DNA from 4 places in the Aquisalimonas asiatica genome. Region 1 is predicted to be linked to each of the others. Evidence: predicted binding sites of a transcription regulator. Region 1 holds the regulator's gene; each other region holds the start of a gene.
The links. The regulator sigma-54, encoded in region 1, starts transcription at its own class of promoters, with help from an activator protein. The targets are predictions, from matches to a motif close to TGGCANGNTNCNTGCTT.
Positions count from the first base shown of each region.

Region 2: BMZ02_RS16250 (HupE/UreJ family protein) is a predicted target of sigma-54. The motif match lies at 2,123-2,139, and genes of this name have one in related genera.
Region 3: BMZ02_RS12850 (PEP-CTERM sorting domain-containing protein) is a predicted target of sigma-54. The motif match lies at 2,230-2,246, and genes of this name have one in related genera.
Region 4: BMZ02_RS00435 (CmpA/NrtA family ABC transporter substrate-binding protein) is a predicted target of sigma-54. The motif match lies at 2,068-2,084, and genes of this name have one in related genera.

Region 1 is NZ_FOEG01000002.1:654,025-658,229, reverse strand. It holds gene rapZ (RNase adapter RapZ) at 1-183, opposite strand, end outside; gene BMZ02_RS07780 (HPr kinase/phosphorylase) at 180-683, opposite strand; gene ptsN (PTS IIA-like nitrogen regulatory protein PtsN) at 680-1,153, opposite strand; gene hpf (ribosome hibernation-promoting factor, HPF/YfiA family) at 1,232-1,570, opposite strand; gene BMZ02_RS07765 (RNA polymerase factor sigma-54) at 1,619-3,226, opposite strand; gene lptB (LPS export ABC transporter ATP-binding protein) at 3,380-4,105, opposite strand; gene lptA (lipopolysaccharide transport periplasmic protein LptA) at 4,102-4,205, opposite strand, start outside.
Region 2 is NZ_FOEG01000010.1:96,919-101,123, forward strand. It holds gene BMZ02_RS16235 (urease subunit beta) at 1-268, opposite strand, end outside; gene ureA (urease subunit gamma) at 279-581, opposite strand; gene BMZ02_RS16245 (urease accessory protein UreD) at 603-1,415, opposite strand; gene BMZ02_RS16250 (HupE/UreJ family protein) at 1,467-2,042, opposite strand; gene BMZ02_RS16255 (TorF family putative porin) at 2,278-2,955, opposite strand; gene BMZ02_RS19440 (c-type cytochrome) at 3,215-3,742, opposite strand; tRNA gene BMZ02_RS16265 (tRNA-Arg) at 3,894-3,970, shown strand; gene BMZ02_RS16270 (response regulator) at 4,157-4,205, shown strand, end outside.
Region 3 is NZ_FOEG01000005.1:199,210-203,414, forward strand. It holds gene BMZ02_RS12835 (polysaccharide deacetylase family protein) at 1-279, opposite strand, end outside; gene BMZ02_RS12840 (YdcF family protein) at 366-1,103, shown strand; gene BMZ02_RS12845 (outer membrane protein) at 1,422-2,078, opposite strand; gene BMZ02_RS12850 (PEP-CTERM sorting domain-containing protein) at 2,287-2,622, shown strand; gene BMZ02_RS12855 (GNAT family N-acetyltransferase) at 2,777-3,862, shown strand; gene BMZ02_RS12860 (GNAT family N-acetyltransferase) at 3,883-4,205, opposite strand, start outside.
Region 4 is NZ_FOEG01000001.1:85,552-89,756, forward strand. It holds gene ntrB (nitrate ABC transporter permease) at 1-487, opposite strand, end outside; gene BMZ02_RS00435 (CmpA/NrtA family ABC transporter substrate-binding protein) at 491-1,912, opposite strand; gene BMZ02_RS00440 (ANTAR domain-containing response regulator) at 2,197-2,772, opposite strand; gene BMZ02_RS00445 (outer membrane beta-barrel protein) at 2,950-3,522, opposite strand; gene BMZ02_RS00450 (fluoride efflux transporter FluC) at 3,589-3,999, opposite strand; gene BMZ02_RS00455 (fluoride efflux transporter FluC) at 3,996-4,205, opposite strand, start outside.

The DNA of each region.
Region 1 (4,205 bases):
GACGGCGAAGTGGCTGGCCGTGTCCTGCTCCAGGCTGGTGATGTGCTTGCCGAAGGACGACAGCATGGTCACCGGCAGGTTGTCGATGCAGTAGCAGCCGCTGTCCTCCAGCGTGTGGAGCGCCACGGTCTTGCCGGAGCCGGACAGCCCGCTGACGATGATCAGCCGAGTGCCTTCGCTCATGCCGTACCTCCTGTCAGTTGACCGCCGGCGTGTAGCCGGGCGACGACTTCGACCAGCAGGGCAAGAGGACGTTCCGGAGACACGGGCAGGGTGACACGGGGTACCGGCCTGTCGGCCAGCACGGTGTCGTCAACCGTGGGTGTCAGCCGCGGCCAGTCGGCCCAGGACGGAGGTGGCATCAGCCGGATCACCCGGTCCACTGCGGCCTGCGCCAGGACGGCGTGGCCACCGAACAGGTGGGTGACAGACTGCGGGCCAAGGCCGCGGACCTCCAGCAGGCCCGCCAGTGCGGCAGGTGCCCGGCCGATCACGCGCCCGCCCTCGACGCACAGGGCGACGGCGTCGTCCGCGACCAGCCGGTGGCCGCGCCCGAGCAACTGCAGCGCCGTATCACTCTTGCCGGTGCCGCTGTCACCTGTGAGGAGGAGGCCGCAGCCGTGCACGCTGACCAGCACGCCGGGGACGGTGGCGCCCGTGTCACCGGTCACGTGATCACTCATGTGCTCCCCTGGGCGGCCTCCCAGTCCCTGAGCAGCTCATACATGGCGTCGGCGTCGTTGGCATCGCGGAGCCTGCGGCACAGGGGCTGGTCACTGAACATCTCGGCGAGCCGGGCAAGAATCTGGAGGTGTTCGTCGGTGAAATGTTCCGGTACGACCAGGGCGAACAGGAGGTCGACGGGTTCGTTGTCGAAGGCGTCGAAGTCGATGGCTTCGCTGGTGCGGATGAAGGCCGCCGTGGCCGTGTCATTGCCGTCCATGCGGGCGTGGGGCAGGGCGACGCCGTGGCCAAGCCCGGTGCTGCCGAGCTTCTCGCGGCTGATCAGCTTGTCGAAGATGGCGTTCGCCGGCAGGGCGGAGTCGGAGCCGGCCACCATGTCACTGAGGACTTCCAGGCCGCGCTTCTTGCTGGTCACCTGGATGTCGCAGGCGATGCGCTCCGGTGTGATTAGGTCGGCAATCTTGATCATGCTTGTCCACGCAGGGTCGTGTCTGCGGTTTCGGAAGTCGGCGGCGGCCCCGCGCTGGTGGCCGCCGCTGCGCGCTGTTCAGTCCTCTTCGCCCTCTCCCTGGGCCTTGGCCTGGGCGCCTTCGTTGCGCCGGTGGTCGGTCACCTTCTCCTTGTGCTTCTTCACCTGCCGGTCGAGCTTGTCGATGAGCCCGTCGATGGCAGCATACATGTCTTCGGCGCTGGCATCAGCGTAAAGCTTGGCGCCACTGAGCAGCATGGTGGCCTCGGCCTTCTGCCGCAGCTTCTCCACCGTCAGGATCACGTGGACGTTGACCACGTTGTCAAAGTGGCGCTCCAGCTTGTCCATCTTGGAATGCACGTACTCGCGCAGTGCTTCGGTGAGATCCACATGGTGCCCGGTGATGTCGATCTGCATAGAGACTCCTCCCGTATGAGAGCCGGAAACGGCTGGCCCAGTGTTGCCTCAGGCAATCCTTTTTCGTTCGTTCGACGAGGCAATCGACATGGATTCACGATACTTTGCCACTGTCCGTCGCGCCACATCGATTCCCTCATTTTTCAGGATTTCGGCCAGTTTGCTGTCGCTGAGCGGTTTGCGGGCGTCCTCTTCGGCGATCAGCCGGCGAATCCGGGCGCGGATGGAGGTTGCCGAGCACTCCTGTCCGTCCACGGTATGCACGTGGCTGGAGAAGAAATACTTGAACTCGAACGTGCCGCGGGGCGTGTACATGTACTTCTGCGTGGTGATCCGGGAGATGGTGGACTCGTGCATCTCCACTTCTTCCGCCACCTCGCGCAGCACCAGCGGCTTCATGGCCTCCTCGCCCTGTTCCAGGAACTCCTGCTGGTGATTGACGATGCACGTGGCCACCTTGAGGAGCGTTTCATTGCGGCTCTTCAGGCTCTTGATGAACCAGCGTGCCTCCTGCAGGTGCTGGCGCATGGTGGCGTTGTCGTTGCCCTGGTCGCCGCGGCGGACGAGGCCGGCGTAGTAGCTGTTGACGCGGATCCTGGGTGATGCCTCGGGGTTCAGCTCCACCCGCCAGGCGCCGCGCTCCTTGCGGACGTAGACGTCGGGCACCACGTACTCGGCCGCGGGTGTGCCGATCTGGGAGCCGGGCCGCGGGTCCAGGGTGCGTACCAGCTCCAGTACCTGGCCGAACTCCTCCTGGGAGACCTTGAGCTTGCGGGTGAGGGGGCCGAGCTGGCGGCTGCCGAGGAGGTCCAGGTGCTTGTCCACCAGCAGCCGTGCTTCGGCAAGCCAGGGGGTGTCTTCCGGGAACTGCTCGAGCTGGACCAGTAGCGCCTCGCGGGGGTCCAGGGAGGCTACTCCGAGCGGGTCGAACCGCTGGATCAGGTGGCGTACCGCCTCCACCTCGTCGGGCTCCACGGGGTCGTCGCCGTCAGTCACCGATTCGCAGATTTCCTCGATGGTGACGCCCAGGTAGCCGTCGTCGCGGACGCCGTCGATGATGGCCTCGGCGATGGCCATGTCCCGTTCGCTGAAATGGGACAGCTGAGCCTGCCACAGCAGGTGGTCGTGCAGGCCGCCGCTGCTGCCGGCGGTCCGGTTCTCCCACGCCTCGCGCTGGTCGTCCTCGCCGGCGGGCGCGCTGTAGGCGGTGCTGCCGTCGTAGATGTCGTTCCAGTCGGAATCCAGGGGCAGGTCCTCGGGGATGTCGGCCTGGTCCGAGGCGGGCTTGTCATCGGCGCCGTCGTGATCGTCGATCGTGTCGGCGACGTCCGGAGCGGTGTCGGTGTCCGTCGCTTCGCCACCGCTTGCCTCGCCGTCGCCGTCCGTTTCGCCGGACTCCCGGGCGTCGGTCGTGTTCTCGGTGCTGGTGTCGGTATCGGCGGCATTGGCGCTGTCGTCGCCGCGGTCGGTGTCAGCGGCCGCCTCGTCAGCTTCGTCGAGCTCGTCAGCGGGCTCCAGCATCAGGTTGGAATCCAGTGCCTGCTGGATCTCCGTGCGCAGCTCCAGAGTCGACAGCTGCAGCAGTTTGATCGCCTGCTGGAGCTGCGGTGTCATGGTGAGCTGCTGGCCGAGACGTAGCTGCAGCGACTGTTTCATTGGCGATGCCTCTCTCCTGCTGCCCCTCGGGCTGCGGGTCAGGCCGGGCCTGCATGCGAGTGGGTTGATGACCCTATCGTAACTGACTCTGTCGCCGGTTAGAACATTGGCCCGATACTTGCGTGGGCTCCTGGAAAGTGCTAAGCCACGAGATCACAGGCGAAAATGTTCGCCCAGGTACACCTCGCGGACCTGCTTGTTCGCCAGGACCTCGTCGGAGCTGCCGCGGGCGATGACTTCGCCCTGGGCGAGGATGTAGGCGCGCTGGCAGATGCCGAGCGTCTCCCGCACGTTGTGGTCGGTGATGAGTACGCCGATGTCCCGGTCCGCCAGGTGGCGGATGATTTCCTGAATGTCCAGCACCGAGATGGGGTCGACGCCCGCGAAGGGTTCGTCCAGCAGGATGAACTGCGGGTTGGCGGCGAGCGCCCGCGCGATCTCGACCCGCCGGCGTTCGCCGCCGGAGAGGCTGATGCCGTTCTGATCGTGCAGGTGGCCGACGTTGAACTCGTCCAGCAGCTCTCTGGCGCGCTCCCGGCGCTGCTTCCGGTTGAGTTCGGGGCGGGTTTCCAGAATCGCCAGCAGGTTGTCCATGACCGTGAGCTTGCGGAAGATCGAGGCTTCCTGGGGGAGGTAGCCGACGCCACGGCGGGCGCGCACGTGCATGGGCAGGTCGGTGATGTCGTTGCCGTCCAGCTCGATGCGCCCGCCGTCGGCCTGCACCAGGCCCACCACCATGTAGAAGCACGTGGTCTTGCCTGCGCCGTTGGGGCCCAGCAGGCCGACCACCTCGCCGCTGGAGACTTCCAGCGACGCGCCGTGGACCACGGTCTTGCGGCGGTAGGTCTTCACCAGCTTCTCGGTGCGCGGCGGGCTCACTCGTCGTCTCCGTTGTCCTCGTCGTCGGGGAACAGTCGGATCTGCACGCGGCGTCCGGTCTCGGGCTCGCCGCGCGCATGCACCCGGTCGGCGGCCACCT
Region 2 (4,205 bases), on a different contig from region 1:
CGATCTGATCACCCGCATAGCGCACGAGCTGCACGGTGCGCGCCTGACCGGGCTCGAAACGCACCGCCGTGCCGGCAGGGATGTCCAGACGAAACCCCCGTGCGGCGTCCCGGTCGAAGGTGAGCGCGTCGTTCACCTCGAAGAAGTGATAGTGGGAGCCCACCTGCACGGGCCGGTCGCCGGTGTTGGTCACCGTTACCGACGCGGTGTCGCGCCCTTCGTTCAGGGTGATGTCGCCGTCGGCGGTGAGAATCTCTCCAGGAATCATGGCGCGCTCCTCAACGGATGGGTTCGTGGACGGTGACCAGCTTCACCCCGTCCGGAAAGGTGGCTTCCACCTGGACCTCGGGGATCATCTCGGCGACGCCATCCATGACATCCTCGCGGGTGAGCACCTCGCCGCCGAGGCTCATGAGCTCGGCAACGGTCTTCCCCTCGCGCGCGCCCTCCATAATGGCCGCGGAGATCATCGCCTTGGCCTCCGGGTAGTTCAGTTTCAGCCCCTTGGCCTGACGCCGCTCCGCCAGCAGCGCGGCGGTGAACAGCAGCAGCTTGTCTTTCTCGCGGGGTGTGAGTTCCATCAGACGCCTCCAGAGCGTTGTTCAGGTCTTCCAGATGCGGGGCGTGCTGGGCGCGCGCGCAAGAACCGGCTCCCGCACGGCCTGCCACGCATCCTCCAGCACGGCCCGCGCGGTTTCGGCACCATCGGCAAGGCACCGCAACAGCAACAGGTCGCCGATCCGGGATACACCGATCCGCATGGCGTGACCCGCGAGGGCGCCGCGCAAGGTCTCCTCAAGCCCGTCGGCCGCCGGTGTCACCACCATCGAGACGACCGTCGTATAGCCGCCCAGACCCCACGGGCGCGTGAGCAGCGCGTCACCGGACACGAGGTTCAGGCGCTCGTGCAGCAGCACCTGGCCGTCGCGCTCGACCACCAGATCCTGCGCGCAGCGCGCAGCATCGAAGGCATCGCCGCTGCCCGGACGGCCCAGGCAGAGGATGTCCCAGGCACACAGCCGGCTTTCGCTGGCCAGCTGGAAACGGTTGGTGAGCACGGTGTCGGACCGGCCGTGGAGAATGGTCTCCATGGGCAGGAACTCCAGGGCACCGTCGCCCTCGACCCGGAACACCTGTTCCTGGTGCGCCACGGGGCCGGCCGTGCGGTAGAACTTGGCCGCAGCAGGCGTGGTCAGCAGCGCGTGAGCGCCGGGGGCGACGTCGACGTCCAGCCGCAGCTGGTCGCCGCCGACCACGCCACCGGGCGGGTGGATCAGGTAGGCGTGGCACACCGGCCCCTCGGGGTGAAACGTCCGCTGCACCAGTAGAGGCCCTTCGTGACGGCGGTCCGTGAGAACGGTGCGATCACCGCGCTGGGCGAACCGGAGCGCCAGCCTCCCCAGCCAGCCGTCCACGGGAGCACTCGCCCCGCGGCGGGGAACCGCTGCCGACAGCGCCACCATGGCTCAAACCACAATCAGCAGATAGATGCCGGACGCCATCAGGACCCCGCCACCCAGGCGTTCCACCGGCCGCACCTGACGCAGGCGCTCGGCAACCACGGCAACACCCGCCCCGACGGCGAGCAGCAGCGCGGAGGCCAGGGTGAAACCGGACGCGAACAGTGCGGCCGACAAGCCAGCCGCCATCTCGGCACCGTGTGCATGTCCGTGAAACAGGGCGAACACCCCCGCGATGGTGGCAGCTGCTGCCATGGGCAACCGCCGGGCACCGAAGATCAGGGCCCCCGTCACCAGCAGCGAACCAATAATGCCGAACTCGACCAGCACCTGGGGCCCCTGGGCCGTGCCCACGGCGAAGCCCAGCAGAACCGCGCCCAGGAACGCGGCGATCACGCCAAGTACCGCACGCAGGTTGTACTGCCGGGCCGCCCAGAAGCCGATACCGGCCATGGCCAGCACGTGATCCAGACCAAGCAGCGGATGCGCGAAGCCCGCACCGAACCCCCCGTGCCCATGCCCCGGGTGCGCCAGCGCAAGAGCGGGAACGAGCAACAGAACGGAGCCCAACAGGTAACGCATGACACAAGCCTCCTTGACGGCGTTCAGGTCAGCCCGGGGCAGTGTCGAACGCCCCGGCGCGAATCGTTTGCCCGACGCTGGTGCACAGCCTGTGCCAGAAAAGAAAGAGTATTATTTTCAGATAACTAGAGCGGCGAGGGCGATAGCGACACAACTGAGGGCGCACTTTATTGGTGCATATTGAGAGACCGGCGCACAAAAAAGGGGCGGGCCGGATGCCCGCCCCTGGCGCAGGCTAGAAGTCGGTGGCGACGGTGAACGCCCAACGGTCACGGTTGCCCGAGATGTCGTTATCCCCGTACATCACGCTGAAATCGAGACCGGCATACTCCACCCCGGCACCAATGTGCCAGTAGACAAGGTCATCCGTGTCGCTGTCGTCGTAATCGACATAGCCCAGGTCCGTAAACACGTACGTGCTCTGCGGCAGCGCGTAGGCAAGGTTCAGCTCGTACTTGAGGTAGTCGCCGTCGGAGGCCTCGTAGATGACGTAGAAATCCGCGGCCAGATCCTGATAGCCGGAGTTCACGCCGCCATAGACTTCAGTGAACTCCGCCGCCCCGCCGGCCGCTGGATAGAAGAAATGCACGACACCCACGTCGATGCCTACGGTGTCGGTGATGTCCGTGGCGAAACCGCCGTAGACGTCGATCTCGATATAAGCGGGGTCCTCATCACCGAACTGGACGCTCGAGTTCCAGTTGCCCAGATAGAGCCCCGATTCGTGCTCCAGGTCGAAGCCGCCCTGAATCGCGGGCCGACCACCGGTCTCGCTGGCACCCTGAAAGATGTAGTCCGACGTGACCGCCAGATTGCCACTCCAGGCAAAACCGGCCCCGAGATCATTGGCGGCGGCACCGCCGGAGGTCACGAGCAGGCCACCGGTGGCCAACGCAGCTAGGGTCTTTTTCATTGGTATCGCCTCTGTTGCGGTTGTTCCCGAATGCCCCCGCCACCCTCCCGGTGGCGCGGATCAAGCGGGCAACTGCAGAAGGCGTGCCACTTTAATAAATAGTGCGACCATTCAAGCCGTTGCATTCAACACAACGGCTCGGCCCGGTGCGATGCGCACCGCGGTGCAGCGGCCGTGTGCCTGCGTCGCCCCGTTTGCGGGCAAAAAAAAGCCGCCCGAAGGGGCGGCCTTGTTCTCGCGCGGTCACGCTGCAGGCGAATCAGTCGTCCACGTCGACGCCGCTCTCCCCGAGCATGTAGACCACCGCGTTGCGAACCTCCTCGTCACTCAGGCTCGAGTCGCCGCCGCGGGCCGGCATGGCGCCAATGCCATTGATGGCGTTGTCAACGAGCTCCTCCAGACCCTTCTCTTCGTAGAGGCTGGCCCAGGCGTCTTCGTCGCCCGTCACGGGCGCATTCATCGCGCCGCTGTCGTGACATGCCATGCAGGCGGTCTCGTTGACCTCGGAGCCGGACATGGCGACTTCTTCCTCGTCGTCGTCATCGTCTTCGGCGTCGTCCACCGCGACGTCGGGAGCGGACTCGCCCGCTTCACGGACGACGCCAACCGTCAGCAGGTTGCGCTCGACACGATCCCGTTCATGGGCGAGCCGTGCCTGCTCGCGGGATTCGTCGAACGTGCTGGCAAACACGGCCAGGATGCCGATGATCACCGCGCTCACCACGAGCAGCGCCATCACCCCGCCGAAGGTTTTCAAGAATGCCTTATCGTCTTGCTCGTCGCTCACGCTCCACACTCCATCGAAATAAGTGCCCGCAACGGGGCCGGGAACCGGGACCGCAGTATATCCGAAAGACCCGACCCGCAAAACCTCGCCGCCCGGGAACGAGCATGGACGTATCCGCCCATAACCGCTATCCTACGCAGCTCAAATCAACGCGCCCGTAGCTCAGTTGGATAGAGCGTCGGCCTCCGAAGCCGAAGGTCGCAGGTTCGAATCCTGCCGGGCGCGCCATCTTCTCCTGAAGCACCCCAAGCTTCGCCGATTGCAACGCATCTTCGCGAGTCGGGATTCGAACCTGCGACATCCAGCCCCGCCAGATTCGCCCGGCCGGCCCGGTGTTCTATACTCCATTGACAATAGAGGCGCTTCAGCGCCTGCCGCAAGGGCTCCGCCGGAGCGTCACCGGGAGTGGGCATCATGGCAACACTGACGCCGGATCACGGGCGCAGCCTGCTCCTGGTGGATG
Region 3 (4,205 bases), on a different contig from region 1:
GTGGTTGTCCGCGTAACCGTCGTCAAACGTGATGGCAACGGCGCGGGCGGGCAGTGTGCCCGTGCTCAGGCGCTCCACCGCCTCGTCGAGAGGCAACACGTTGGCGTTCTCGGCCAGCAGGCGCATCTGCCAGTCGAACGATGCTGCCGTGGCTTCGTCGCCCTGCATCGGGTCCGCTTCGGCGAGGACCCGGTGGAAGATCAGGATGGTCAGTTTCGCGCGGCTGCCGCGCGGCGAAAGGCCGGAGAAGAGCAGACGGCTGGACTGGACAAGCATCATGACCTCTCCGCGCATGCCGGTTGTTGGTCCGGGGTGCGGAACCGACTAAAGTGCCCCCTGGCATTGACCGAAGCAGGCAGACACGCATGTGGTGGAGTTTCCTTGAGCGCCTGATATTCCCGCCCACCGGGCCGATTCTGCTGGGGCTGTTCGGTCTCTTGCTGTGGCACCGCCGCCGGGGCCGGGTTCTGGTGGCATTGGCCCTGGTGGTGCTGTACGCCCTCAGCACGCCCCTCGGCAGCTCGCTCCTTGTCGCGCCGCTCGAACGGGCGGAGCCGCTGGACCTTGACGGGGCCGACGCGCCGCGGTCCGGGGTGATCGTCGTGCTTGCCGGCGGGCAGATTCCCCGAGCCCCGGAGTACCAGGGCGATACCATCAACCTCTGGAGCCTCGAGCGTGCACGTTATGCTGCGCGGGTGCATCGCGCACTGGGCCTGCCACTCCTCGTGACCGGCGGCCCGGGCGAGGCGGAGGCGCTGGCGGGCGTGCTGCAAGACGAATTCGGCGTGCCCGTGGAGTGGGTGGACAACACCAGCCGTAACACTCAGGAGAACGCGTTCCGCACCGTGGAGCTGCTGGCGGATGAGCTGCCGACGGAGATCGTGCTGGTGACCAAGGCCCTGCACCTGCCGCGCGCCACGGCGGCATTCCAGCGCGCGGGGGTGGAGGGTGTTACCCGTGCCCCGACGGGCTATTTCCACAGGCCCGATCCGGGAAGGCGCTTTGACGGTTGGGACTTGGTGCCCGATATCCATGGCATGACGCGCAGCTACATGGCCCTGCACGAGTACGTGGGCCGTGTCTGGTACTGGATCCGGTACTGAGCCCGCCCCTGGCCCCGTGAGGGAGTAGCGGCCACGACTCGAATGAGCCGGTCCGCCGGCGCCGCCGCGTTGCCATTCGCTCGGCATTGTCTGTGCTCCACCTGGTTGTTTCTTGTTCTGGCACTCCGTCAACGAGACAGGCCTGTTTCCTGTCGCGTCACCGCGATACATGATTTTCTTGCAAGAGTGTTGCCACGGAGCGTCGGCCCCGTTCAGCGTCATGGTTCGTGGCGCGCTGCCCCGCCTGCCCGACGTGCCGGCATCCCGCATGCCGGCACATGTGTAAAGTATTTCGTCACCGCGCCGTCGACTTCGGAATCAGAAGAAGAACTGCGCCCCCACTGTCAGCACCTGGATATCGTCACGGCCGGTGGAGCTGTCCCCTACATCGTTGAAGTAAAGGTACTGGGCCCGTAAGGACCACTCCCGGGACAGCCGGTACTGGGTGCCGAGGCTGGCGTTCATGACCACATCGGTGGAGCTGTAACGCTCAACTGCCCCCCCGTTGCTGCTACTGCTGCCGGGTTTGAACTCCCGTCGAAGCCGTGTGTCCATCTGCGCGGCGCCGAGGCCCACGTCGACTGACCAGCTCTCGGTGAGGGGCCATCTTGCGATCCCCCTGGCGCCGAAACCGGAGAAGTCGATCACGCTCTCAAGGGCGTCGTTGTTGTCTGCCGAGAACGTGGCGTCGTACTCCCCGAGATCGAAGTAGTTCAGTTCGATGGCAACGTAAGGCCCGATATGCCAGCCGATCCCGAGGATGTACGCGAAGCTTGTGTTCTTGGTACTGGTGGAGCCTGAGATATCGTCATCGTCCGCGATCCGGTCAAGGTCGCGTTCCGCATCACCCAGGTCCACATAGCCCATCCCCGCATCGGCAACGAAGTAGGGTCGAACGTCATCCGTTGTAAGCGCCGCCGCCTGACCGAGTGGCAAAATGACCAGTAGGGGGGCGAGAAGCAGTGTGCGCAGCATGTGACTCTCCCTGTGCCTTGCCGGCACCCCGTTCGGCGCCTGCAGAATACGAGACTACCGCGGATCAGGATCGTGCGGACATGTCAGCAAGTTTTACACACGATGAGGCGGTGTTCCCGATTTCCGGCACAACGCGCGGATATCAAAGGAGTGGCCCGTTACTTGCTTCATGACTGGTAGACTCAGTTGCGACAATGGGAGTGCCGCAATGCAGAAGTTCAAACAGTTGGGAATCGGTGTACTGCTTTCGGCTGCGCTCGTGCTGGCGCCGCTCACGGCATCCGGGAACTTCATGTCCATGAGCGATGAAGACATGGAGCGTTATCAGAACATGTTCCGCACGAACGCCGTCGATAACGGTGGCGACAATACGCCGATCGACGATGATCTCGACAATGGCGGCGGGTCGGGGGGCGACGACGGTAACGTCAGCAACCCTGGTGGCGACAACCCCAATCAGGTTCCCGAGCCCGGGATGCTTGCCCTGTTCGGCATCGGCGCGCTCGGGCTTGCGCTGATGGTGCGCCGGCGCACGCAGCAGTAACCTAGCTTCTGACATCCCCTGCACGGACGCGGTGGTACTTCTGGCAGTGTTCATCCCTGACCCTGTGGTTCGCCCACAGGGTTTTTTTTGCCCACGCTGTCCGTGGGCGTGCTGATACAGTCTGTCGTGGTGGCATCAGGAGCAGGAGAGCCCGTTGGAGGTCTACGCCGAGACACTTGAGGATGCGCGTGAGCGCTGGTTTGCGCTGGAGCACCGGATCGGGCCGCCACCGTTTCTGGGGCTGGCCTGGCAGGAGGCCGTCCGTCAAGTCACGCCTGCCGACGCGGCGCCGGTGGTGCTGTCGGTCTGTGATCGCGGACGGGATCTTGCCATGGCATCCGTCGGGCGCGGGGTAACGCGGCGCGCCAGGGTGATCCGGTCGCGTGTTCTCTGGCTGAACGAGACGGGAGACCCGGAGCTGGACCGGATGCTTGTGGAGCACAACGGCCTTCTCGGCGATGCCGCCCTGGAGGGAGGGGCGCTCCAGGCCATGCTCGCCCACTGTATTACCCGTGCCGGGCGCTGGGACGAGTTCTCCCTCGGGTGGATCGACGCTCACCACTGGAGCGCCCTGGCGCCTGCCATCGAGAGCCTGCCCCTCCGCCCGGTGGTCCGGCAGCGTGTTCCCTACTACTACGTTGATCTGGACGGGCTTGATGGGCTGGATGATTACCTGGCGCGCCTGAGCAGCAATACACGTCAACAGGTCCGCCGTGCCCTGCGTGCATACGGTGGTGCGGAGGCCTTGCGCTACACCGTGGCCGACGGTGTCGATCAGACCATGGCCTGGTTTGACGAGCTGGTCGCCCGACATCAGGCCGAATGGCAGCGTCGCGGGCGTCCCGGCGCCTTTGCGAGTCGCCGGGTGCGGGCATTCCACCACGCATTTCTACCGGCCGCGGCGGCTACGGGGCAGGCGGAGATCGCGCGTATCGAGGCGGATGGCGAGCTGGTCGGATTTCTTTACAACCTCTCCGACGGCCAGACCGTGTTCAACTACCAGAGCGGCCTGGTCTACGACGCTGACAGCAAGCGCAAGCCAGGGATCGTGGCCCACGCACTGGCAGTGGCGGATGCCATCCGGCGCGGACGAGGCCGATACGATCTGCTCATGGGGGCAAGCCAGTACAAGCGCAGCCTGTCCACCGACGGGGGGGAGATGGTCTGGGTCATGCTGCAGCGCCCGCGGCTTCGGTTCCTGCTGGAGCGGGTGTTGCGCAGGCTGCGGGATGGTCGGTAATCGCGGGGTCCCGCCGGCATTCAGGCGCCGGGCAGTGGCACGTCCGGTGCGTCGCCGCGAGCGCGGATCGTGCTGAGGTAGGGGCGACGGTTGGAGAGGAGGATCTCCAGGGAGCCCAGTTCCACGAACACCTGGCTGCCGAGGATCGTCGCGCCCATGCGCTGGTGCGCCCGCAATGAACGTCCGTTATAGGCAGAGATCCGGCTGTAGGTGTGGGTGATGCCGCGGTGGCGCAGGTAGTCGTTGGCGGCCTGCCACAGCCGCATGAACGTCATGCCGCCGCGCTCCCGTGGCTGGATGTAGATATCCACGTCCAGCACGCTGCGACCATCCTCGGGCGGGA
Region 4 (4,205 bases), on a different contig from region 1:
AGATGGAGCAGATGAAGATCACGAAGATCGACGATGCCCCGGAGTCGCGAATCAGGAACAGTGCCAGCGGCATCCAGGCCAGCGGCGAAATGGGCCGCAGGATCTGGATGTACGGGTTGAGAGCCTTGTACATGATCGGCGACATGCCGATGAGAAAGCCCAGAGGGATCGCCACCAGCAGTGCCAGGGAGTAGCCCGCGAACACGCGGCCCACTGAATGGGCCAGCTGAACGCCGATGCCCATGTCGTTACTGCCGGCCACGTAGAACGGGTCACTGAGCTCGGTGACGGCGTGGCTGATGATCGCCGACGGTGCCGGTATGCGGGAACCACCGCCACTGCCGCCGGTGAGCTGCTCGTACTCGCTCAGTTCCTGGTCGCCGACGGGAAGGATGGCCCCCTCGATACTCCACTCCCAGGCGCCAAGGAGGACCACCAGCAGGGCGACGCTCAATAGCGCCGCCTTCAGGTTCTCGCTGGTCAGCATGGCTTATGACCTCCGGATCTCGAAGCTGTCCACATAGGCTTCCGGCTCTTCGGGATCGAAGTCCTTGCCCATGATGGTGTGGGATTTGTAGGTCACCTCCGGGGCGTCGTAACCAAGCTCGCGCATGATCTTGCCGCAGTCCGTGGCCAGATAGACGTCCTCGGCCACGCCCTTGTAGTCCACGTCGCCGTCGATGTAGCCCCAGCGCTTCATCTGCGTCAGGATCCACACACCCATGGAATGCCAGGGGAAGGGGTCGAAGTCGATGCGGTCGGGCTCGTTCTTGACCTCGCCAAGACCGTCGGCATAGCGGCCGGTGAGCACCTGTTCCACCACCGAGGTGGGCTGGTTCAGATAGTTGCGCCCCGAGATCGCCTCAGCGATTTCCACCCGGTTGTCATGGTCCGACGAGTAGTGGGTTGCGTCGACGATGGCCTTGAACAGGGCACCGAAGCTGTTGGGCGCTTCTTCGGCGAACTGCCGGCTGGTGCTGAAGGCGCAGCACGGGTGGCCGTCCCAGATCTCCTTGGTGAGCATGTGAATGAAGCCCACCTCGTCCCAGACCGCGCGCTGGTTGAACGGGTCCGGCGCCAGGTAGCCGTCCACGTTGCCCGCCTGCAGGTTGGCGACCATCTCCGGTGGCGGCAGCACGCGGATGGAAATGTCGTTGTCCGGGTCCAGGCCATGCTCGGCCACGTAGTAGCGCAGCAGGAAGTTGTGCATGGAGTACTCGAACGGCACGGCGAAGGTGAACCCCTTCCACTGGCTCGGGTCGCGCTTGTCCTTGTGGTCCATGCGCAGCGTGATGGCCTGGCCGTTGATGTTCTCCACTGCCGGCATCAGGAAGGGCATGGAACTGGAACCGGCCCCCATGGTGATGGCCAGCGGCATTGGGGTCAGCATGTGCGCGGCGTCGTGCTCCATGTTCATGGAGTTGTCACGAACGACGGCCCAACCCGCTTCACGCCGGACGTCCACATTCAGTCCGTAGCGCTCGTAGAAGCCCATGGGGTGCGCCATGATGATCGGGGTAGCACAGGTGATCGGGATGAAGCCGATGCTCAGGTCGCGCTTCTCCGGCGTCCCCAGATCGTCCTTGAGCAGGGCTTTCGCCGCCTCGAGCGGGAACATGGATCCGAGGGCAGCGGCGAAGGTGCCGGCCCCCATCATCTGCAGAACCTGCCGCCGGCTGGGGTCGTGGTGGCCGAACAATGCCCGGACCACCGCACTCTCGATCAGGCGGTCCATGAGCGCCTCGCGATCTCCGGGGGCACCGCTTTGGTCGTGGGGTGACGCCAGCGCGTGCTGGTCGCCGCCAGCGGTGGCGTCATGGCCGTGGTCATGACACGTACTGCACGTGCAACCCGCGCCGTGGCGCAGGTCGCTGTTCGGGTCGAACGGATCGCCGAGTGATTTGTTGGTCATCGCATCGCCCTCGTTGTCGCAACAAAAAAAGGGCGCCCCACCGCTGTCGGTGGTAGGCGCCCTTGCCAGGTTCAGGTTGGCGAATCCGGCTGACGTCCCGCCGTTGGGAACCGCTGCTCGCGGTTGAGCCGGATTTGCGCGTGTCAGATCAAGTGATGCATGGCGCATGCCATGTTTGTAAGGAACTGATTTCAGGTTTTTTAGTCGTTCTTTACGGGCGGTCTGGCGGTGCCGGTGCACTGTTGTGGGGCGGTATGCACCGGCACGGCGCGGTTGGTGGTCAGTCAGGCACGTCCGTTGGCGCGCAGGAAGGCGCGGGCAATGTCGCTGATGGGCCGGCCGCGCTCCATGGCCGTTCGCCGCAGCATGTGGTAGGCGTCATTCTCGCTGATGCCGTCGCGCTCCATGAGAAAGCACTTGGCCTGTTCCATCTGGCGCTGGTGCTCCAGCCGCGTGCGCGCGTCCACCAGTTCATGCCGCAGCTGTTCGTACTGATGGAACTGGTTGATGGCCACGTTGATGATGGAGCGCACGCCCTCGGCGGAGAGGCCTCCCACCACGTAGGGACTCACCCCCGCGGCGGTGGCCGCCTGCATCAGCTCCGGGTCGCTGTGTTCGGTGAACAGCACCACCGGTTTAGGGTAGGGTGAATGCCGCGTCCCAAGGCCTTCCAGAATGTCCCGCCGTCCCGAGCGGGCCTCAACAATGATCACATCGGGTTGGATATCCAGCACGCGCTGGTAGAGGTCTTCGTCGGCCTTTACGGTGCAGGCCACTTCGTAGCCGGCGTCGTTCAGGGCGTCGCCGAGCCAGACGGCCCGGTCTGGGGATTCGTCAACGAGCATGACTCGTGTTGCCATTGCTTGCTCCTGAGGTTGTACCTCGGATTTCCGGGAACACGTCGGTAAGCAGGAAGCAAGCACCGTGCCTTGACTGCGGTAGAGTTGAATCAGGGAGTTGCAGGCAGGAGGGGGGAGAAGCCGTGCCATGTTGGTGCACGCATGGTGTGTGTGCACCAACATGGCGCCGGAGCCGGGTCAGAACGTGTAGCGTGCGCCGAACAGGATCTCATCGAAATCGCCGACGGCAAGTTCGCCACCGAGGGAGAGTTGTGGTGCCACCTCGTAGTAACCGCTGCCGAAGACCTGGACGTTGCTGCTCGCATCGTTGAAGCGCCAAAGCCGGACCCCGGCGGTGGTGTCCCAGCCCGGGTCGAGATAGGCCCGGGCACCGCCCTCGAGCCGGAACCCCGGGTCATCCTGATCGCCGAAGTCGTAGCCCAGGTCCAGGGCACCGTAGATGTCGAGGTCGCGCTGCTGCGTGGGCAGCCGGAACCCGACACCGCCCCAGAGGACGTCGCGGCTGATGGTGGTGGAGTCGGGGCCGCTGCCTATGTCAAAGCGGTGGCTCTGGAACTGCCCCCGCGCGAAGATGGTGTCGTTGAGGTGACCCTGACCACGGATCAGCAGGCCGAAGTCGCTATCCCCGAAGCGGTTCGGCGGATCCGCCCAGTTCAGTCCGCCCTCGATGTGGTTGTAGCTGAGGTTCGCTGCGCCGGCTGTGGCGGGCAACAGAATGGCTGCAGCCGTCAGCGCAGATAGCCGTTTCATCACGTGACTCCTGTTGGGAATATGTCGAGAGCAAGGATCGCATGTTCCACCGGTGGCGTATCGTTGTCACCGTCTGGCGACGTCCCGCCGGGCCATGCGTTGGGCCAGGCCGTAGCCCGCCCATGTCAGTAGCAGGCACAGGGTGAGAGTGACCGAGATGTTCATGGCCGCGGGTGCCCACGCACCGCTCGCCATTAATGCAACGGTCTCCAGGCTGAACACCGAGAAGGTCGTGAACCCCCCGCAGATGCCTCCCATCAGGAACAACCGGGCCCTTGGGCCCAGCGGGCGCGGCCCTTCCGGGGCGGTAAGGGCCGCGAGCCAGCCGATCAGTAACGACCCGAGCGTGTTCGCCAGGAGCGTGTCCCACGGAAAGTCCAGGGTTCCGAGCAGGCCGTAGAGGTCGGACACGCCATGCCGGAGCATGGCGCCCAAGGCGCTGCCGATGGCGACGGCGAGACAGTCCCGCAGGGTCATGGCGCAGGGACTCCGCCGGTGACCAGCGCAAGGCCGAGCGCTGCGGCAAGCAGACAGGCCAGCAGTGACGAGATCACGTAGACGGCCCCCTTGAGCCCTTGCCGGTCCCGGACCAGTCCGATGCTCTGCAGGCTGAATGACGACACGGTGGTGTAGCTGCCGCACAGGCCGATCATCAGGGCGGCAGCCCACGTCTCGCCGGGCCA